3 regions of the Streptomyces sp. V2I9 genome follow, and region 3 is predicted to be linked to each of the others. Evidence: riboswitches for the same ligand, from Rfam matches in the RefSeq annotation. Region 3 holds a riboswitch; each other region holds the start of a gene.
The links. A riboswitch is a leader RNA that binds a small molecule or an ion and turns the genes downstream of it on or off. The one in region 3 is predicted to bind cobalamin.
Positions count from the first base shown of each region.

Region 1: it holds a riboswitch for cobalamin, as region 3 does, so the genes downstream of both, QFZ71_RS00915 (ABC transporter substrate-binding protein) here and QFZ71_RS21065 (ribonucleoside-diphosphate reductase subunit alpha) in region 3, are expected to answer to the same signal.
Region 2: it holds a riboswitch for cobalamin, as region 3 does, so the genes downstream of both, QFZ71_RS05215 (cobalamin biosynthesis protein) here and QFZ71_RS21065 (ribonucleoside-diphosphate reductase subunit alpha) in region 3, are expected to answer to the same signal.

Region 1 covers NZ_JAUSZJ010000002.1:198,592-205,706, forward strand. Annotated here, with positions in the region: gene QFZ71_RS00900 (PRC and DUF2382 domain-containing protein) at 1-898, shown strand, start outside; gene QFZ71_RS00905 (ABC transporter ATP-binding protein) at 998-1,777, opposite strand; gene QFZ71_RS00910 (FecCD family ABC transporter permease) at 1,774-2,868, opposite strand; gene QFZ71_RS00915 (ABC transporter substrate-binding protein) at 2,865-3,911, opposite strand; cobalamin riboswitch at 3,971-4,158, opposite strand; gene QFZ71_RS00920 (beta-ketoacyl synthase) at 4,310-5,536, opposite strand; gene QFZ71_RS00925 (acyl carrier protein) at 5,533-5,808, opposite strand; gene QFZ71_RS00930 (acyl-CoA dehydrogenase) at 5,911-7,115, opposite strand, start outside.
Region 2 covers NZ_JAUSZJ010000002.1:1,156,641-1,163,755, forward strand. Annotated here, with positions in the region: gene QFZ71_RS05195 (alpha/beta hydrolase) at 1-88, opposite strand, end outside; gene QFZ71_RS05200 (class II aldolase/adducin family protein) at 156-815, opposite strand; gene QFZ71_RS05205 (inorganic phosphate transporter) at 1,094-2,356, shown strand; gene QFZ71_RS05210 (hypothetical protein) at 2,369-2,596, shown strand; cobalamin riboswitch at 2,770-2,902, shown strand; gene QFZ71_RS05215 (cobalamin biosynthesis protein) at 3,038-4,003, shown strand; gene QFZ71_RS05220 (cobyric acid synthase) at 4,125-5,852, shown strand; gene QFZ71_RS05225 (putative cobaltochelatase) at 5,849-7,115, shown strand, end outside.
Region 3 covers NZ_JAUSZJ010000002.1:4,748,044-4,755,158, reverse strand. Annotated here, with positions in the region: gene QFZ71_RS21085 (carbon starvation CstA family protein) at 1-975, shown strand, start outside; gene QFZ71_RS21080 (YbdD/YjiX family protein) at 972-1,175, shown strand; gene QFZ71_RS21075 (hypothetical protein) at 1,403-2,089, shown strand; gene QFZ71_RS21070 (GNAT family N-acetyltransferase) at 2,089-2,598, shown strand; cobalamin riboswitch at 2,650-2,786, shown strand; gene QFZ71_RS21065 (ribonucleoside-diphosphate reductase subunit alpha) at 2,923-5,346, shown strand; gene QFZ71_RS21060 (ribonucleotide-diphosphate reductase subunit beta) at 5,346-6,365, shown strand; gene QFZ71_RS21055 (hypothetical protein) at 6,380-6,595, opposite strand; gene QFZ71_RS21050 (helix-turn-helix domain-containing protein) at 6,677-7,115, shown strand, end outside.

The DNA.
Region 1 (7,115 bases), 4.5 Mb from region 3:
TCTGACCGTGTACGACAACGACGGTGAGAAGGTCGGCAGCGTGGGCCGGGTGTACGTCGACGACGACACCGGCAAGCCCGACTGGGTCACGGTCAAGACCGGCCTGTTCGGCATGAAGGAGAGTTTCGTTCCGCTCGCCGGAGCCCGTCGGGTGGGCTCCGACCTGCACGTCGCCCATCCCAAGGAGAGCGTCAAGGACGCGCCCCGGGTGGACGCGGACGCGCACCTCTCCGTGGCCGAGGAGGAGGAGCTGTACCGGCACTACGGCCTGGCCAGGAAGTCCGGCAACCTCGGCGGGGAGCGGTCGCAGGGCATGGACGCGCCGACCGCCGCCGGAACCGGGGCGATGGGCGCCGCGGGGACGAAGGGAGCCGCGGGCATGACGGGAGCGGGAGCGGGCAAGCACCGCGACACGGACGCCTCCACCACGGCACGCCCGCTGGCGGGCGCCGGGGCTGGGACGTCCCGCGCGGCCGGCATGAGCGGCAAGGAGGAGCTGATCCGCTCCGAGGAGCAGCTGCACGTCGGCACCGAGGAGTACGAGAGCGGCCGGGCCCGGCTGCACAAGTACGTGGTGACCGAGGAGGTCACCCGGTCGGTGCCCGTCTCCCACGAAGAGGTCCGCGTGGTCCGCGAACCGCTCCGTCCCGGTGACAGGACCGCCGGGACCACGGACTTCGGCGAGCAGGACGTCGAGGTCACGCTGCACGCGGAACGCGCCACCGTACGCAAGGAGACCGTGCCGGTGGAGCGGGTCCGGCTGGAGACCGACCGGGTGACCGAGCAGAAGGAGGTCTCCGCCGAGGTCCGCAAGGAGAGGATCGACTACGCGGACGGGACGGACACGGGCACCGGCAAGGACGCCGGCGGCGAGTTCGGCCAGGGGCGACGCCGCTGACCGGACCTCCTCGGTGGCCGACAGGCCGCTCCCATGTCCTCGGCCGCCGGGCGGGCCCGCAACGGGTCCGCCCGGCGGGCTGTCCGGTGTCGTTCGCGATCAGCGGCGGGGCAGAAAACGTACCGAGGGGCGGCCGTCGGGACCGTCCGGGGTGACGACCGCCCGCACTCCGTAGACGTCCCTGATGAGCCCCTCGGTGATGACCTCGGCCGGGGTGCCTCCGGCGACGACCCGGCCGGCCTTCATCACGGTGATCCGGTCGCAGAACATCGCGGCCAGGTTCAGGTCGTGCAGCGCGACGACGCTGGTGACGGGGAGGTCGGCGACCAGGGTGAGCAGGTCCAGCTGGTGCTGGATGTCGAGGTGGTTCGTCGGCTCGTCCAGGAGGAGTTCGCGGGGCCGCTGGGCGAGGGCGCGGGCGATCTGGACGCGCTGGCGTTCGCCGCCGGACAGGGTGTGCCAGGACTGCCCGGCGCGATCCGTGAGCCCGGTGCGCCGCAGCGCGTCGGCGACGGCGTCCTCGTCGGTGCGGTCCGGGGCGGACCAGGCGCGCCGGTGCGGGATGCGGCCGAGGCGGACGACGTCCAGGACGCTGAGGTCGACGTGGGTGACCGCGTGCTGGTCGACGACGGCGATCCGGCGGGCGACGGTGCGGCGGCCGAGACCGGCGAGGGGGTCGCCGTCCAGGGTGACGACACCGGTGTCCGGGGCGAGGAGGCCCGCGAGGATCCGCAGCAGGGTGGACTTGCCGGAGCCGTTGGGGCCGAGGAGCCCGACGGTGGAGCCGGGCGGCGGGGTGATGGCGACGCCGTCGAGGATGAGCCGGCCGCCCGCCTCCCGGCCGACGCGCTCGGCGCGCAGGCCCGTGGAAGCGCTCATGAGGTGCTCCGGGTGCGGTACAGGACGAGGACGAAGGCGGGGACGCCGATCAGCGCGGTGACGACGCCGACCGGTACCTCCTGCGGGTCGAGGACGGTCCGGGCGAGGGTGTCGACCCAGACCAGGAAGACCGCCCCGGCGAGCGCGGTGACCGGGAGGAGTCGCCGGTGCCCGGAGCCGGTGAGGGCGCGGGCGGCGTGCGGCAGGACCAGGCCGACGAAGCCGATCGCCCCGGCGGCGCTGACCAGGGCGGCGGTCAGCAGGGCGGTGGTGCACAGCAGCACGGTCCGGGTGCGGGCGACGTTCACGCCGAGCGCGGCGGCGGCGTCCTGCCCGAAGGCGAAGGCGTCGAGCGTGCGGGCGTGGGCCAGGCAGATCACCAGGCAGACGGCGAGCACGGCGGAGCACAGGGCGACCTCGCTCCAGCCGACGCCGCTGAGCGAGCCGAGGAGCCAGAACAGCACCCCGCGGGTCTGCTCGGCGTCGGCGGAGGTCATCACGACGAAGGAGGTGAGGGCGGAGAAGAGCTGCATCGCGGCGACGCCGGAGAGGACGACGCGGTCGGTGGAGCCGCCGAGGGTGTGGCTGAGCGACAGCACCAGGGCGAAGGAGAGGAGAGCCCCGGTGAACGCCCCGGCCGACAGCGACACCGCTCCCCCGCCGACCCCGAGGACGACCACCACGACCGCCCCGGTGGAGGCGCCGGAGGAGACGCCGAGGACGAAGGGGTCGGCGAGCGGATTGCGCAGCAGCGACTGCATCACCGTGCCGCACACCGCGAGTCCGGCGCCGCACACGGCGGCGAGGAGGGTGCGCGGCATGCGGAGGTTCCAGACGATGCCGTCCCGGATCGGGCTGAGGTCACTCGCGCCGAGCCCGAGGTGCGCGGCGACGGTGGAGCGGACGTCGGGGACGGAGATCCGGGCGGGCCCGATGGTGACGGCGACCGCGACGGAGGCCAGGAGGAGGAGCAGGCCGCCTCCCCAGAGCAGCACGGCGAGCGGAGCACCGATCCGTGCGGGGCCGTCGGGGTGGGTGGCGGCGGGCGGCGCGTCGGCCCGCTCTTCGGCCGCACGGCTGTCCGCGCTCACTCCGCGAGCCCGAAGTCGCGCAGTCCGGCCGCGACGCGCTCCAGTCCCTCGACGGTCCGGATGGTGGGGTTCATGGCCTGGCCGCTGAGGAGTACGTAGCGGCGGTTCCTGACGGCGTCCATCGTCTTCGTGACCGGGTCGGACTCCAGGAACTCGATCTTCTTCCGGGCGCTCTCGGCGGTCTGCGTCGTGCGGCTGAGGTCGCCGATGACCAGGACGTCGGGGTTGCGGTCGGCGACGGTCTCCCAGTTGATCTGGGGCCATTCGTCGCGGGTGTCGTCGAAGACGTTCTTGGCCCCGAGTTCCCTGGTGATGACGCCGGGCGCGCCGCAGCAGCCCGCGAGGTAGGGGGCCTTGGAGTCGGAGAACCAGTAGAGGAGGGAGGTACCGGAGGCGTCGATGCCGTCGGTGGCCTCGTCCACGCGGGTGCGGAGCTTCTTCACCAGGGCGTCGCCGCGTTCGGGAACGTCGAACACCTGGGCCAGTTCGCGTACTTCGGTGTAGACGCTGTCCATCGTCAGGGGTGCGGTGCGGGCTCCGTCGCCGCCGCCGCTGTTGTCCTTGCCGACGCAGTCGGCGGGCGAGATGTAGGTCGGGACGCCCAGCTTCTCGAACTGTTCGCGCGGGGCGACGCCGCCCTTGGCGAGGGTCGAGGCGAACGAGGCGGAGAGGAAGTCGGGCTCCTTGTCGAGGACCTTCTCCGAGGACGGCCGGTTCTCCGCTATCCGCTCGACGCCCGCGTTGGCCTTCTCCAGCCCCTTCATCACCGGGTCGCTCCAGGTGGCGGTACCGGCGAGCCGGTCGGCGAGGCCGAGGGAGAGCAGGATCTCGGTCGAACCCTGGTCGACGGAGACGGCCCGCTCGGGCGGGGCCTGCACGGTGACGGTGCGTCCGCAGTTCTCGAGCGTGAGCGGGAACCCGGCGGTCCTGCCGCTCTCGTCGCTCCTGCCGGGTCCCTGGCCGCCGCAGGCGGTCAGCGTGAGCAGGCCCGCCGCGAACAGGGCGGCGGTACGTATCGGGGCGGAGGTGGCTGTGGGCAGCACGAAGGACCTCGGTGTCTCTGGGCCCTGTCGCGGAGCCCGTCGTACGGTTCCCGCGCCCGGGTACGGGCGCGGGCGCCAGCAGGTCTTCGGACTCGGGTTCGTCCGGGCGGGACGCCTTCCCGGAGCGCGGGTGCGCTCCAGTGGCCGTGGCCCCGCCCGTCCCCCTCACCGCTGCGCGTCAGTTCCGGGTTCGCACCGGATTCCCTGACCCCGTCGCTGGGGTTCGACTGGCCCCGGCAAGCTATCACGCGCCTTCGCCCGGACCAGGGACGGTGCGACCAGCCGGTGCGCGGGGCCGGTGCGGCGTGGGATCGGCCCGCCGCACCGGCCCGTGGAGGGCTCCGCCGGGGTGCCGGAACCCGTGGTTCACCCGGTCCGAGCGGCACGGAATCCCGAGGTCAGGGGGCGGCCTGGAGGGCGATCACCGCGTTCTGGCCGCCGAAGCCGAAGGAATGGCTGACGGCCCGCCGTACGGGTGTCACGCGCGGGGCCTTGGTGACGCAGTCGATGTCGAATCCGGGCTCGGGGGCGTCCAGGTTCGCGATCGGCGGGATCACCCCGTGCTGGAGCGTGAGAATCGTCAGGCCCGCCTCGATGGCGCCGGCCGCTCCCATGCAGTGGCCCAGGACGCCCTTGGGGGCGGTGACGGGCGGCCGGTGCGGGTAGGCCCGGCTGATGAGCGCGGCTTCGGTGGCGTCGTTGAGGGGGGTCGACGTCCCGTGCGCGTTGACGTGGTCGACGTCTCCGGCCTGCCAGCCCGCGTCGCGCAGCGCCGCGTCGACGGCTTCCCGCGCGACCGCCCCGGAAGGGTGGGGGCTGGTGGGGTGGTGGGCGTCCGTGGTGGCGCCCGTGCCGGCGATCAGCGCTCGAGGGGCGGCTCCTCTGGACCGGGCGTCCTCGGCCCGTTCCAGGACCATGACGGCGGCGCCCTCGCCCATGACGAGCCCGGCCCGGTCGGCGGCGAAGGGGCGGCAGAGCCGGGCGGGGTCGCCGTCCCGCGGTGCCGCCGCGCCGGAGCGGCCGAAGCCGGTCATGGCGACCGGGAAGACGATCGACTCGGTGGCCCCGGCGATGGCGATGTCGCAGTGGCCGAGCGTCAGCATGTCCCGTGCGACCGAGAGCGCGGTCACCCCCGACGAACAGGCCGTGCAGGGGGCGAGGCTGGGGCCGGTGGCCTTCATGTCGATGGCGATCTCGGCCGCGGGCATGCTCGGGATGGTCAGCAGGATGCCCGAGGGAGAGGTGGCCTCGGGGCCTCGCCGGTCCAGCGCGACGGCCTGTTCGGTGAGCCCGGCGGATCCTCCGCTGCTGGTGCCGACGACGACGGCGACCCGGGCGCCGTCCCACTGCGCGGGGTCGAGCCCGGCGTCGGCGACCGCCTCGCGGGCGGCCAGGAGGGCGAACTTGACGTACCGGCCCATCCGGAAGGCGGTCCGGCCGCCGACGGCGTCGTCGAGGTCGATGCCGGAGACCGTGCAGGCGAAGTCGACCGCGCAGCCCCGGAGTTCGGGAACGGTCGCGGCGGGCGAGACGCCGGCGCGGACTCCGTCCCAGGTGGTGTCGGTGGTGTGGCCGACCGGGGTGATCATTCCCAGCCCGGTGACGGCGATGGCGGGTCGCTTCATCGGGTGTTGCTCACCGGCACCGTCGCTTCGGCCTCCATGCTGCCGACGGCCGCGTCGATGTACGCGGTGATGTCGGCCAGCGTGGCGTCCTTGTAGAGCTTCTCGGAGTCGGCGGTGACGCCCAGGGTCTCCTTGATGATGACGGCGAACTCGGCGACCGCGAGGGAGTCCATCTCCAGGCTGTCCATGGTGGACTCCGGCAGGACCTCGGCGGCGGGCACCTTGAACGTCCCGGTCAGCACCTCGGTGATCTTGGGGTGGATGGTCGTCATGGTGATTCCTCTCGTCGGCGTTCGTTGGGTGGAGCGGTTTGCTGCCGGGGGTGGGGAACGCGATGGCCCACCGCCCGAAATAACTGGATGAAGATATTCCGGTTACGCCTTCGGGTGAACCGATTCGTCAGCGCTCACCTGCGGCTTCTCGAACCATCGGGCGAGCACCGACGCGGTCCCCCAATACGCCATCAGCACCCCTCGGGTACCGAGCGCCGCGACCTTCTCCCGCAGCGGTCGCCTCCTGCTGCCGCAGACGGGCCGGCGGAACTCCCCCGCCCGGCTGCGGGCTCCGGCCCTGCGGCCCCGGTGCCAGGGGCCCTCGGGGTCGTCGTAGACGTCGGCGTAGCGGGGGCCGGCGATGGGCCAGTCCGACATCAGGCGCTCGGGAAGCGCGAAGGTCGCCACCAGCGAGGGGGTGTGCTCGGCCACCACGGCGACCGCCTCCTCCATCGCGTCGGGGAGCGAGGTGACCTGATCGGCGGTCAGCCGTCCGGCGGCGAGCAGGTCACCGCTGTTGCGGTCGATCCACCGGAGCGCGAAGAGCCGCCGCAGCTCGGTGAGGCGTTCGCGCGCCTCGCCCTCGGGCAGCCGGGCCGCGGCCTCGGCGTACGCCTCGTCCGCCTGCCGGTAGGCGTGGGCCTCGACACCGCGCAGCGCGGCCGGGGAGGCGGCGTTCCAGCGGCCGAGCGGGTCGCCGGGCGGGGCGGCGCTCATCCGCGCGCGGGCACGGGCGAACCAGAGGTCCTCCACCGCCCCGAACAGGCTGCCGAGGAAGGCGGGGTCTCCCGGGTCTCCGGGGCCGTCGCCCTCGACGGCCTCCCGTTCGGTGGCGCTGAACAGCATCTCGGCGGCGGCCTTGGCGTGCACGGCGAGGTTGTCGCCCTCGGCGGTGATGGCGCCCTCGATGCCGGTGAACAGCTCGGTCATCCCGTTGTTCTCCAACAGCCCCTGGGCGCCGCAGCGCTCACGGCATTCGACGATGACGTCACGCGCCCGCCAGGTGATCCACCCCTTGGCGACGGCGACCAGGCGCTCCGCCTCGTCCCGGTCGGCCTCCGGGGCCGACTCCCAGCGGTCCAGGGCCCTGCGGTGCAGCAGGCTCATCGCGTAGACGGTGGCCATCGCCCCGGCCAGCGGCCCGTGGTGGGTGCGGTGCGCGTACACCGGGACCTGCCGGGCGGCGCGGGACGCGGAGATCATCCGGTGTCCGGCGTACCGGACGGCGATGGCCAGGGTGACCCGCGCGGAGCCGACCGCGCAGGCGCTCATGGAGAGCTTGCCGGGGGTGACCCGCCCGATGGAGG
Region 2 (7,115 bases), 3.6 Mb from region 3:
CGCCCGCGTACCGGCCGGCCGCGACCGCTGCCGCACCGACCCCGAGGACTGTGGTGACGGCCGTTGCCGTCGCGGTTACCGGGCGCACCGCTTCAGTGTCGTCGGGCGGGCGGCGGGCTGCCAGTGGACGGCGGCCGTCCGGGGGCGGGCGTACGTCAGCCGCTCTGGCCGTACCCCTTGAGCGCTTCCGTCACCTCGGCCAGCTGGCCCTCGTCGAGCAGGGCCGGGGTGCGGCCGGGGAGCGAGCTCGCGGTGAGCCAGAGACGGCAGAGCCACTCCAGCTGGGCGGTGCGGTCGTACGCCTGGTCGAGGGTGTCGCCGTAGGTGACGGTGCCGTGGTTGGCGAGCAGGCAGCCGGTGCGGTCCCGGAGGGCTTCGAGCATCGCCTCGGCCAGTTCCGGGGTGCCGTAGCGGGCGTAGGCGGCGGTGCGGACGGGCCCGCCGAGGATGGCCGCCGCGTAGTGGACGAGCGGAACCTCGGCGACGAGGGTGGAGACGGCGGTGGCGTGCACGGCGTGGGTGTGCACCACGGCGGCGGCGTCGGTGGAGCGGTAGACCGCCAGGTGGAGGGGGAGTTCGCTGGTCGGCTTCAGCTCCCCGAGGACCTGGCGCCCCTCCGGATCGACGCCGACCGCGTCGCCGGGTCCGAGCCGGTCGTAGGGCACTCCGCTGGGGGTCACCAGGATCAGGTCACCGACGCGGGCGGACACATTGCCCGACGTGCCGACGACCAGGCCGTCCGCGGCGCTGCGGCGCGCCGTGCCGACGAGGTCCCGCCACGTGCGGTCCACGGATTCCGGGTGCTGGTGAGTCATGGGGCGAGGCTAGGCGGGAACACGCGTAACCGGAACGTCACGGGGGGACGTGACGGGGATCTCCATCAGGGGTCGAACGGCCGTTCAAAATGTTCGCCATCAAGCGGCAAAGGGCGGTCCACGCCGCGCCCCACGGACCTCGTACGACCTCTCCCGCACACAACCGGAGGCGACCCACTCCACTTGGGGTCACCGCAACGCCCTGCCCAGTTCATCTTCCGTTCACTCAGGTTGCCTACGTTCTACGAGCCACTGACGTCGAACGATTGCCTGGGTAAATGGAACACATCACGCTGCTGCTTGCGATTGTGGTCGTAACAGCTCTCGTGTTCGATTTCACGAACGGTTTCCACGACACCGCCAACGCGATGGCGACGACCATCTCGACCGGCGCACTGAAACCCAAGACAGCGGTGGCGATGTCCGCCGTTCTCAACCTGATCGGCGCGTTCCTCTCGGTGGAGGTCGCCAAGACGATCTCCGGCGGGATCGTCAACGAGGACGGCCTCAGAACAGAGGTCATCTTCGCGGCGCTCGTCGGCGCCATCCTGTGGAATCTGCTGACCTGGCTGGTCGGCCTCCCCTCCAGTTCCTCCCACGCCCTGTTCGGCGGTCTGATCGGCGCCGCGGTCATGTCGGCCGGCTGGTCCTCGATCAACGGCGGCACCGTCGTCACCAAGGTCCTGCTCCCGGCGATCGCCGCCCCCCTGGTCGCCGGCTTCGCCGCGATGCTGGCCACGCGGCTGACGTACCGGATCAACCGGAACGTCACCGACCCGAACCAGCTGAAGTCCACCGCCAAGGGCTACCGGGCCGGGCAGATCGCCTCCGCGGGGCTCGTCTCGCTCGCCCACGGCACCAACGACGCCCAGAAGACGATGGGCATCATCACCCTCGCCCTGGTCACCAGCGGTGTCCTGGCTCCCGGCTCCAACCCGCCGATGTGGGTCATCGTCTCCGCCGGCGTCGCCATCGCCCTCGGCACCTACCTCGGCGGCTGGCGCATCATCCGCACCATGGGCAAGGGCCTGACCGACCTCAAGCCGCCGCAGGGCTTCGCGGCCCAGACCAGTGCGGCCACCGTCATCCTGGCCTCCTCGCACCTCGGCTTCTCGCTCTCCACCACCCAGTCCTGCTCGGGTGCCGTGATGGGCGCGGGCCTCGGCCGCAAGGGGGGCGTGGTCCGCTGGTCCACCGCCACCCGGATGTTCGTCGCCTGGGGCCTGACGCTGCCGGCCGCCGGTCTGGTCGGCGCCGCCGCCGAGTTCCTGACCAAGCAGGGCACGTGGGGCATCGCCGTCACCGCGCTCCTGCTCGTCGGCGGCTCCTTCGCCATCTGGCTGGCCTCGCGCCGCCAGCCGGTCGACCACACCAACGTCAACGACTCGGACGGCGACGACGAGCCCCGGGGCGTCGTCACCACCGCCATGGCCGCGGTCCAGCCGCCGCCCGCCGGCGTCCCGGCCGCCGGCCTCATGACCACCATCGCGGCCCCGGCATCGGCGCCCGACGACCCGGCCCGGCCGACGGCCACGGTGTAAGGACGGATCCACATGAAAATCGACTGGGCAGCTCTCGCCTCCGTCTTCGGTGTCAGCCTCGTGGTCACCGTCGCGCTGGTCGGCCTCTTCACCCTGGGCATCGTCGCCCTCTCCAAGCTGTCGGCCCCGTCCGGCGGCGCCTCCGGCGGGTCGGCCGCGCTGGCCCGCACCAGCGCCTACGCCTGCTTCGCGGCGTGCGCGGCGGCGGTCGCGTACGGGATCTACCTGATCGTCGCCTGACCCGTCACGCGTACGCCCCCGGGCGCCCCGCATCGGCACTCCATCGGGCCGGACCCACACCTGTGTGTCCGGCCCGATGTGCGTCTGCCCACAGTGGAGCCCCGCAGGTCAACAGCGAGTTGACGGCTGTTCGCGGGGCGTGGTGGACTGCCGGAGCCATTTACGGCGACAGCAGAGGAAGCCGGTGCGAATCCGGCGCGGTCCCGCCACTGTCACCGGGGAGCACTCCCCCACACCGGACGTCACGGCTCGCGGTACGCGGGCTGGAAGGCCGGGGGAACTGCGGATCCGGGAGCCAGGAGACTCTCGTCGCCGTCACGTCGAACCAGGGCGCGGACCCTGAGTGAGGACTACGCCATGCCCGGCCGCCGTGTGCCGCATTCCGTGCCCCCGACTCCGGGCCGAGCCGCCGGAACGCCTCTCCCCGCGGCGGGCTGACCCGTGCGGGCCGATCGCGTCTTCGCGTACGGCGCCACGGCCGGGCTGATCGCCGACGCCCTCCTGGGCGATCCACGGCGGGGCCACCCCGTCGCCGGGTTCGGCCGGGCCGCCGCACGGGTGGAGTCCCTGCTGTGGCGGGACGACCGGGGCCGGGGCGCACTGCACACCCTCGTCTGCGCCGGAGGCGCCGTGGGGGCCGCCGCGCTGACCGCGCGCGCCGTCCGGACCCGCCCCGCGCTCGCCGTCGCGCTGACCGCCGCCACCGCCTGGTCCGTCGTCGGCGGTACGTCGCTGGGCCGGGAGGCCCGTGCCATCGGGGATGCGCTGACCGCCGGGGACCTGGAGGCGGCCCGGCGGCGGCTGCCGCATCTGTGCGGGCGCGATCCGCACGCCCTGGACGGTCCGGGGATCGCCCGCGCCGTCGTCGAGTCGGTCGCGGAGAACACCTCGGACGCCGTCGTGGGCGCGCTGGTGTGGGGCGCGATCGGCGGAGTGCCGGGGCTCGTCGGGTTCCGTGCGGTGAACACCCTCGACGCGATGGTCGGCCACCGGTCGCCCCGCTACCGCCGCTACGGCTGGGCCTCGGCCCGGCTGGACGACGTGGCGGGGTGGCCGGGCGCCCGGCTGACGGCCGCGCTGGCGGTGGTGGGCGGCGGGCGGCCCCTGGACGCCGTACGCGCCTGGAGGGCCGACGCGCACCGCCACCCGAGCCCGAACGCGGGGCCGGTGGAGGCCGCGTTCGCCGGGGCGCTCGGCGTACGGCTCGGCGGCACGCTGGCGTACGCGGGGCGCGTCGAGCACCGGCCGGTGCTGAACGGGGCGGCCGGGCGGGACGTGCGCGGCGCGGACATCGAACGCGCGGTGCGTCTGTCGCGCCGGGTGGGTCTGCTGGCCCTCGGGGTGTGCGTGGCGGGCCGGCTGGCGGCGGGATGCCTCCTCGCGGGGCGGAAGCGGGGACGGACGTGAGCGGTCGGGGCACGGGAACGGGACGCGCCGCGGGGACGCGCCGCGGTACGGGCACGGGGCGCCCCGAGGGGACGGGCGTGGACGGTCCGGCACGGGACGCGGTACAGGAACGGGAGCGGGCATGAGCGGTGGGCTGCTGGTCGCGGGGACCACGTCCGATGCGGGCAAGAGCGTCGTCACGGCGGGCATCTGCCGCTGGCTGGTGCGCCAGGGTGTGAAGGTCGCGCCCTTCAAGGCGCAGAACATGTCGCTGAACTCCTTCGTGACCCGCGAGGGCGCGGAGATCGGCCGGGCCCAGGCGATGCAGGCGCAGGCGGCACGGGTGGAGCCGACGGCCCTGATGAACCCGGTGCTGCTGAAGCCGGGCGGCGACCGGTCCAGTCAGGTGGTCCTGATGGGCAGGCCGGTCGGCGAGATGAGCGCGCGGGGATACCACGGGGGCCGTCAGGAGGCGCTGCTCGGCACGGTCACCGACTGCCTGGAGCAGCTCCGGTCGGCGTACGACGCGGTGATCTGCGAGGGGGCCGGTTCGCCGGCGGAGATCAACCTGCGGCGCACCGACATCGTGAACATGGGGATCGCGCGGGCCGCGGGCTTCCCCGTGCTGGTGGTCGGGGACATCGACCGGGGCGGGGTCTTCGCCTCGTTCTTCGGGACCACGGCGCTGCTGAGCCCCGAGGACCAGGCGCTGGTCGCCGGTTACCTGGTGAACAAGTTCCGGGGCGACGTCTCCCTGCTGGAGCCGGGCCTGGACATGCTGTACGGGCTGACCGGGCGGCGGACGTACGGGGTGCTCCCCTTCGCCCACGGGCTCGGCATCGACGAGGAGGACGGCCTGCGGGTCTCCCTGCGGGGTGCGGTGCGGGAGTCGGTCGTGGCTCCCCCGCACGGCGAGGACGTGCTGCGGGTCGCGGTCTGCGCGGTGCCGCTGATGTCGAACTTCACCGACGTGGACGCGCTGGCCGCCGAACCGGGCGTCGTCGTGCGGTTCGTGGACCGGGCGGAGGAGCTGGCCGACGCGGACCTGGTGGTCGTGCCGGGGACGCGCGGCACGGTGAAGGCGCTGGCCTGGCTGCGCGAGCGCGGCCTCGCGGACGCGCTGGCGCGGCGGGCGGCGGAGGGCCGGCCGGTGCTGGGGATCTGCGGCGGGTTCCAGGTGCTCGGCGAGCGGATCGAGGACGAGGTGGAGTCGCGGGCGGGGGTCGTGGACGGGCTCGGACTGCTGCCCGTACGCGTCCGCTTCGACCGGGCCAAGACGCTGGCGCGGCCGGTCGGTTCGGCGCTGGGCGAGCCGGTGGAGGGGTACGAGATCCACCACGGGGTGGCCGATGTGCGGGGCGGGGAGCCGTTCCTGGACGGATGCCGGGTGGGTGCGGTGTGGGGGACGCACTGGCACGGGTCGCTGGAGAGCGACGCGTTCCGGCGGCGGTTCCTGGCGGAGGTGGCGCGGGCCGCCGGGCGGCGGTTCGTACCGGCGCCGGACACGAGCTTCGCGGTGCTGCGCGAGGAGCAGCTGGACCGGCTCGGGGATCTGGTCGAGGAGCACGCGGACACGGACGCGTTGTGGCGGCTGATCGAAGGGGGCGCGCCCGGAGGATTGCCGTTCGTGCCGCCGGGGGCGCCCGCCCTGCCGGCGGCCGGCGGGGGCACGGGGGCGCTCGGGGTCGCGGGGGCGGGTGCACCGGAGAGCCGGGGCACGGTCCGGGACCCCGCTCCCCGGTCGCCGGAGGGATGGGGAGCGGGGAGCCCGGCGGCGGTGGGAGAGGCCCGGAAGGCCCGGGAGGACGAGAACGCCCGGTCCGCCGCGTTCGGGGTTGCTGATGTTCATGTCGACCAGGAGGCCAAGTGAGTACGCCGTATCCCTTCACCGCGATCGTCGGGCAGGACGACCTGCGGCTCGGGCTGTTGCTGAACGCGGTCAGCCCCGCTGTCGGCGGGGTCCTCGTGCGCGGGGAGAAGGGGACCGCCAAGTCCACCGCCGTGCGGGCGCTCGCCGCGCTCATGCCCGAGGTCTCCGTGGTCCCCGGCTGCCGGTTCTCCTGTGATCCCGTCTCCCCTGATCCGGCGTGTCCCGACGGGCCGCACGCGGAGGCGGCCGGTGTGTCGCGTCCGGCGCGGACCGTGGAGCTGCCCGTCGGCGCGTCGGAGGACCGGCTGGTGGGGGCGCTGGACATCGAGCGGGCGCTCTCCGAGGGCGTGAAGGCGTTCGAGCCGGGGCTGCTGGCCGACGCGCATCGCGGCATCCTCTACGTGGACGAGGTCAACCTCCTCCACGACCACCTGGTGGACCTGCTGCTGGACGCGGCGGCCATGGGCGCCTCGTACGTGGAGCGCGAGGGTGTCTCCGTACGGCATGCGGCGCGGTTCCTGCTGGTCGGGACGATGAACCCGGAAGAGGGCGAGCTGCGGCCGCAGTTGCTGGACCGGTTCGGCCTGACCGTGGAGGTCTCGGCCTCCCGCGACACCGACGAGCGGGTGGAGGTCGTACGGCGGCGGCTCGCGTACGACGACGATCCCGAGGGGTTCACGGCGCGCTGGGCCGAGGAGGAGGGCGCGCTGCGTGAGCGGATCGCCGTCGCGCGCGCCCTGCTGCCGCGGGTCGTGCTGGGCGACGGCGTGTTGCGGCAGATCGCCGCGACCTGCGCCGCGTTCGAGGTCGACGGGATGCGGGCGGACATCGTGATGGCCCGTACCGCGACCGCGCTGGCCGCCTGGGCGGGGCGCGAGGAGGTCACCGCCGACGACGTGCGGCAGGCCGCGCTGCTGGCGCTCCCCCACCGGCGCCGCCGCAACCCGTTCGACGCGCCCGGCCTGGACGAGGAGAAGCTCGACCGGACCCTGGACGAGGCCGGCGGGCCGGACGGCGGGCCGGACGACGACGATCCCGGCCCGGACGGCGGGGGTGACGGCGGCGGGGGCGGCGGTGTGCCCCCGCAGGCCGACGGCGAGGACCGTACCCCGCCGCACGCCGAGGGCGGCTCGGACGACATGCCGTCAGAGGCCCCCGGGAGCGCGCCCGACGCGCCCGGCGCCCCCGGTCGGCCCGCCGGGGGCGAGCAGCGGCCGGTGGCGTCCGCCGAGCCGTTCCGGGCGAAGATGCTCAGCGTGCCGG
Region 3 (7,115 bases):
ATCGGCGACAGCGTCCAGTCCGCCTCCCAGGCCGTGGCGAACTTCGGGTTCACGATCTCCCCGGACGCCCTGGCGCAGGCCGCCAAGGACGTCGAGGAGGCGAGCCTGCTCTCCCGGACCGGGGGCGCGCCGACGTTCGCGCTCGGCATGGCGGAGATCTTCTCCGCGGTGGTCGGCGGGACCGCGATGAAGGCGTTCTGGTACCACTTCGCCATCATGTTCGAGGCGCTCTTCATCCTCACCACCGTGGACGCCGGCACCCGGGTGGGGCGCTTCATGCTCCAGGACATGCTGGGCAACGTCTACAAGCCGTTCCGCGAGGTCAGCTGGAAGCCGGGGGTCTGGTTCGCCAGCGCCGTCGTGGTCGGCGGCTGGGGCTACTTCCTCTGGGTCGGCGTGCACGACCCGCTGGGCGGCATCAACCAGCTCTTCCCGCTCTTCGGCATCGCCAACCAGCTGCTGGCGGCCGTCGCGCTCGCCGTCTGCACCACCCTGCTCGTCAAGTCCGGCCGCCTGAAGTGGGCGTGGGTCACCGCGGTCCCGCTCGCCTGGGACGTGGCGGTCACGCTCACCGCGAGCTGGCAGAAGATCTTCTCCGACGACGTGAAGATCGGGTTCTTCGCCCAGCGTGACAAGTATCAGGCGGGCATCGACGCGGGCGAGGTGCTGCCCCCGGCGAAGACCATGGACGACATGCGGACCGTCGTCACCAACTCCACCGTCGACGGGGTGCTGAGCGCGCTCTTCGCGCTCCTCATCATCGTGGTGCTCGTGGACGCCGCGAGGGTCTGCTACCAGGCCATCCGCGATCCGGAGAGCGTCAAGCTCCACGAGACGCCGTTCGTCGAGTCCCGGCTCGTCGCCCCCGCCTCGCTCTTCGCGACCAAGGAGGAGAAGGCCGAACTGGCCGCCGCCGGTGTCGGCCCCGAGGGCGGCCTGCGCAAGGAGGCGGCGGGAACGGGGAGCCGGACATGACGGTCGCGGATGTACGACGGCTGGCCGGGCGGATCCGCTGGTACGTCCGCGAGGTGACCGGCGAGTCGGTCTACGACCGGTACGTGGCGCACGCCCGCGCACACGATCCGGACGCGCCCGTCCTGTCCCGCCGCGCCTTCGAGCGCGCACGCATGGACGCCCGCGAGGCGGACCCCCGCGAGGGCTTCCGCTGCTGCTGAGCCCGACGGCCGGTCACCAGGCCCTCGCTCACGGGCCGTCGCCCCTCCCCCGATGGGGCGGGCGGCGGCCCGGCGGCCTTTCAGTCGCCCGCCGGCCTTCCGGTCGCCCGGCGGTCCGCTGCCCGCCGGCCTTTCCACTGCCCGCCGGGCCCGGCCGTCCTTCCGGTGCCTTCCCGTCGTTCGCCTTCCCGGCACACGGAGCCCTCACCGTACGCAAGGATGTGCGCATGACCTCGCGTTCCCGGCGGCCCCGGTTCCGGCTCGTCCGCACCATCACCCCGGCGGCGCCGGCAGTGGCCCTGGCCGCCTCGGCGGGCTGCGGCACCGAGCCGCCGCCCGACGCGCGGGCGGCGGACCCGAGCGGTTCGGCCGTCCCGGCGCCCGACCGGGCGGAGCTGGAGGCGCGGGCGCGGGCCGCGCGGACCGTCCCGGAGCATGTGTGGGTGACCGAGGCCGACGGCTTCGCCCTGGCCCGCCGGTCGGTCGGGGTGCTCGGCGACGACGGGTTCGGCAGCGCCTACACCTCGCCGGACGGCGGCCGCATCCAGCTGTCGGTGGAGCGCCGCCCGCACGCCGTGGCCGACTGCACGGACGCCGCCGCCCACCCGGCCGGCCGGAAGCCCCCCGCGACCTGCGAGCGGGACGGCGGACAGTGGTACAGCGCCACGGAGTCGGGGCACGCGTACGCGCGCGAACAGGGCGGCCTCGTGGTGACGTTGAGCGGAACACGCCAGGAGGTGGACCGGGCGACGCTGCGGGCGGCGGCCCTGGCCGCCCACCGGGCCGACGACCGCGAACTCGACGAGGTCCTGCCGCCCGCCGGCCCGGACTCCGCCGAGCGGCCGGTCGAGCGCGGCGACCTGCCGCCGGTGGGGGACGGCGCCCCCGACAACGACGTGGGAACGAGTGGTTGATGAAGGTGACGGTCAGGGTGGCCGACCCCGCCGAACACGCCGTTCTCGGCGAGATCATCGCCGAGGCGTATCTGGGCGACGGCCTGCTGGACGGTCCGCGGGACCCGTACCTGCTGAAGCTGCGGGCGGTGGAGCAGCGGGCGGCCGAGGCGGAGGTCCTCGTCGCGGTGGCCCCGGAGGGGGCGGTGCTCGGCGGGGTGACGTACGTCCCGCCGGGTGCTCCGTGGTGCGACATCGCCGGTCCGGACGAGGCCGAGTTCCGGATGCTGGCGGTGGCCCGCGCGGGGCGCGGGCGGGGCGCGGGCGAGGCGCTGGTGCGGGCCTGCATCGAGCGGGCCCGGTCCGCCGACGGGGTCCGGGCGCTGGTGCTGTCGACGCAGCCGGCCATGTTCCCGGCCCGGAGGATCTACCGCCGGCTGGGCTTTCTGCGGACCCCCGAGCGGGACTGGGAGCCGGTGCCGGGCCTACGGCTCATGACGTTCCGGCTGGACCTGGAGGCGTCTTCCTAGGCGCGAAGGACATCGCCGCGACACAACATGTGGGGGCCACATCATCCGGCTGCCCCCACATGTATGCTCGACCTCGCTGTCGCCGCAGGGGAATCCGGTGCGAATCCGGAACTGTCCCGCAACGGTGTGATCAGTGCGCTTCTGCGCACCCGCAAGTCCGAAGACCTGTCGACAGCGCGTCCGGCTCGACCGAACCGGGCGCCAGACGTCCGGGCCTCGCGGATGGGCCGGTGGACGCCGTCAGCTGCGCTGCCCCGACCCCGGGTTTCGCGCTGCCCGGCTTCTCCGCCCTCCGCAGGCCCCTGCCGAGCGAGGGAAAGCCCTGTGACCATCGCGCCCGCCGATCCGGTTTCAGCCACCGAATCCGCAGTGCCCCCGGTGTCGGCCACGGCCGGGAACACCCCGAACGACGGACCCGGTACCGCGCTGCTGCGGACCCTGACCGATCTCACCGTCGATCTTCCCGACACCGACCCCGGCCGGGTCGCCGCCGCCGCGCTGCGCGGGCGCAACGCCCGCTCCGACGAGGCCGAGCTGCGCTCGCTGGCCACCGAGGCCGCCGCGGGGCTGATCTCCGAGGACCCGGCGTACTCCCGGCTCGCCGCCCGGCTGCTGACCCGTACGATCGCGGACGAGGCCGCGGGCCAGGGCGCGACGTCCTTCTCCGCCTCGGTCGTCGTCGGGCACCGCGAGGGCCTGATCGCGGACCGCACCGCCGCCTTCGTCGAGCTGCACGCGAAGGCGCTGGACGAGCTGGTCGAGCGGGCGCTGGCCGAGGGCGCGGACGACCGCTTCGGCTACTTCGGTCTCCGTACGCTGCACAGCCGCTATCTGCTGCGCCACCCGCACACCCGCCAGGTGATCGAGGTCCCGCAGCACTTCATGCTGCGGGTGGCGGCGGGCCTCGCCGAGGACGAGTCGGCGCGGGCGCTGGACGAGGTCGCCGCGCTCTACGGGCTGATGAGCAAGCTGGACTACCTCCCCTCCTCCCCCACGCTCTTCAACTCCGGCACCCGGCACCCGCAGATGTCCTCCTGCTATCTGCTGGACTCGCCCAAGGACGAGCTGGACTCGATCTACGACCGCTACCACCAGGTGGCACGGCTCTCGAAGCACGCGGGCGGCATCGGTCTGTCGTACTCCCGCATCCGCGCCAGGGGTTCGCTGATCCGGGGCACCAACGGGCACTCCAACGGCATCGTGCCGTTCCTCAAGACGCTGGACGCCTCGGTGGCCGCGGTGAACCAGGGGGGCCGGCGCAAGGGCGCCGCGGCCGTCTACCTGGAGACCTGGCACGCGGACATCGAGGAGTTCCTGGAGCTGCGCGACAACACCGGCGAGGACCAGCGGCGTACGCACAACCTGAACCTGGCGCACTGGATCCCGGACGAGTTCATGCGCCGGGTCGAGGCGGACACCGAGTGGTCGCTGTTCTCCCCGGCGGACGTGCCCGAGCTGGTCGATCTGTGGGGCGACGCGTTCGACGCCGCCTACCGGGCGGCCGAGGCCGCGGGGCTGGCCCGCAAGGCGATGCCGGCGCGTGAGCTGTACGGCCGGATGATGCGGACCCTCGCGCAGACCGGGCAGGGGTGGATGACGTTCAAGGACGCCTCCAACCGGACCGCGAACCAGACCGCCGAGCCGGGCCGGGTCGTGCACTCCTCGAACCTGTGCACGGAGATCCTGGAGGTCACGAACGACGGCGAGACGGCCGTCTGCAACCTGGGCTCGGTCAACCTGGGCGCGTTCGTGGCGGACGGCTCGATCGACTGGGAGCGCCTGGACTCCACGGTCCGCACCGCCGTGACCTTCCTGGACCGGGTCGTCGACATCAACTTCTACCCGACCGAGCAGGCGGGGAACTCCAACTCCCGCTGGCGGCCGGTCGGTCTGGGCGCGATGGGCCTCCAGGACGTCTTCTTCCAGCTGCGCCTGCCCTTCGACTCCCCCGAGGCCCGCGCGCTCTCCACGAAGATCTCCGAGCGCATCATGCTCGCCGCGTACGAGGCGTCCTGCGACCTCGCGGAGCGGTCGGGCCCGTTGCCGGCCTGGGCCGAGACGCGGGCGGCGCGCGGGGTGCTGCACCCCGACCACTACGCCACCGAGCTGAACTGGCCGGAGCGCTGGGACGCCCTGCGCTCCCGGATCGCGAAGACCGGTATGCGCAACTCGCTGCTGCTGGCCATCGCGCCGACCGCGACGATCGCCTCGATCGCGGGCGTGTACGAGTGCATCGAGCCGCAGGTCTCCAACCTGTTCAAGCGCGAGACGCTCAGCGGTGAGTTCCTCCAGGTCAACGCCTACCTGGTGGACGAACTGAAGAAGCTCGGCGTGTGGGACGCCCGCACCCGCGAGGCGCTGCGCGAGGCCAGCGGCTCCGTGCAGGGCTTCGCGTGGATCCCCGAGGACGTGCGGGCGCTGTACCGCACGGCGTGGGAGATCCCGCAGCGCGGCCTGATCGACATGGCGGCGGCCCGTACGCCGTTCCTCGACCAGAGCCAGTCGCTCAACCTGTTCCTGGAGACGCCGACGATCGGCAAGCTCTCCTCGATGTACGCGTACGCCTGGAAGCAGGGGCTGAAGACGACGTACTACCTGCGTTCGCGCCCGGCGACCCGGATCGCCCGTGCCGCGTCCGGCCAGGCGTCGGCCGCCGCCCCCATCCCCGTACAGCAGGCTTCGGCGCCCGACGCGGACGCCATCGCCTGCTCCCTCGAAAACCCCGAGTCCTGCGAGGCCTGCCAGTGATGAGCACCACGAACGAAGAGAAGAACCTGCTCGATCCGGGATTCGAGCTGACCCTGCGTCCCATGCGCTACCCGGACTTCTACGAGCGCTACCGGGACGCGATCAAGAACACCTGGACCGTGGAGGAGGTGGACCTCCACTCGGACGTCGCCGACCTCGCCAAGCTGTCGCCGGGCGAGCAGCACATGATCGGCCGGCTGGTGGCGTTCTTCGCCACCGGCGACTCGATCGTGTCGAACAACCTCGTGCTGACGCTGTACAAGCACATCAACTCCCCCGAGGCGCGGCTGTACCTGTCGCGGCAGCTCTTCGAGGAGGCCGTGCACGTCCAGTTCTATCTGACGCTGCTGGACACCTATCTGCCCGACCCGGACGACCGGGCGGCGGCGTTCGACGCGGTCGAGGAGATCCCCTCGATCCGGGAGAAGGCCCAGTTCTGCTTCCGGTGGATGGACTCGGTCGAGAAGATCGAACGGCTGGAGACGAAGGCGGACCGCCGCCGCTTCCTGCTGAACCTGATCTGCTTCGCGGCCTGCATCGAGGGACTGTTCTTCTACGGGGCGTTCGCCTACGTGTACTGGTTCCGCTCACGCGGCCTGCTGCACGGTCTCGCCACGGGCACCAACTGGGTGTTCCGTGACGAGACGATGCACATGAACTTCGCGTTCGAGGTCGTGGACACCGTCCGCAAGGAGGAGCCGGACCTCTTCGACGACGCGCTCCAGCAGCAGGTCACCGACATGCTCAGGGAGGCCGTGGAGGCGGAGCTGCAGTTCGGCCGTGACCTGTGCGGCGAGGGCCTGCCGGGCATGAACACCGAGTCGATGCGCCAGTACCTGGAGTGCGTCGCCGACCAGCGGCTCGCCCGCCTGGGCTTCCCGACGGTGTACGGCTCGGAGAACCCGTTCTCCTTCATGGAGCTCCAGGGGGTCCAGGAGCTGACGAACTTCTTCGAGCGCCGCCCGTCCGCCTACCAGGTGGCCGTCGAGGGCTCGGTCGGGTTCGACGACGACTTCTAGACCGCAGGGGTTCCTCAGACCCTGGCCCAGCTTCCGGGCCGGGGGCGCCGCGCGGCCGTGACCGGCCGCGCGGCGCTCCGCGTTCGCGGGGGTGCGGGCTCCCGCCGCCCCCGTTCCGCCTCCCGCAGCTGGCGGGCGATGCGGCGCTCGCGGGCGACGCCGACCGCGACAGGCGCGAGGACGAGGGCGAAAAGGGCGGCCACGACCAGGTAGTTCAGGAATGTGTTCATGCCTCCACTCTGGCCCGCCGGGGCGAAAATCATCAGTGGCAGGACTGCCATAGGACCCCAAATAACTGCCACACTCGTTCCATGCTGACCAACGTCGCCGTCCTGCTGCTGGACGAGGTCCATCCCTTCGAACTCGGCGTTCTGTGCGAGGTGTTCGGGCTCGACCGGAGCGAAGAGGGCCTGCCGGTCCACGAGTTCGCGGTGGTCTCCGCCGAGGGGCCCGAACTGCGCACCCACGCGGGCTTCACCATCAGCACGCCGTACGGCCTGGAGCGGCTGGAGGAGGCCGACCTCATCGCCGTCCCGGCGAGCGGGCACGTCATGGACCGGGAGTATCCCGAGGAGGCCCTGGACGCGCTGAGGCGGGCCGTGGAACGGGGTTCACGGGTGCTGAGCGTCTGCTCGGGTGCGTACGTCCTCGGCGCGGCCGGCCTGCTGGACGGCCGCCGCTGCACCACGCACTGGCGGCACGCGGCGGAGCTGGCCCGCCGCTACCCGAAGGCGATCGTGCAGCCGGACG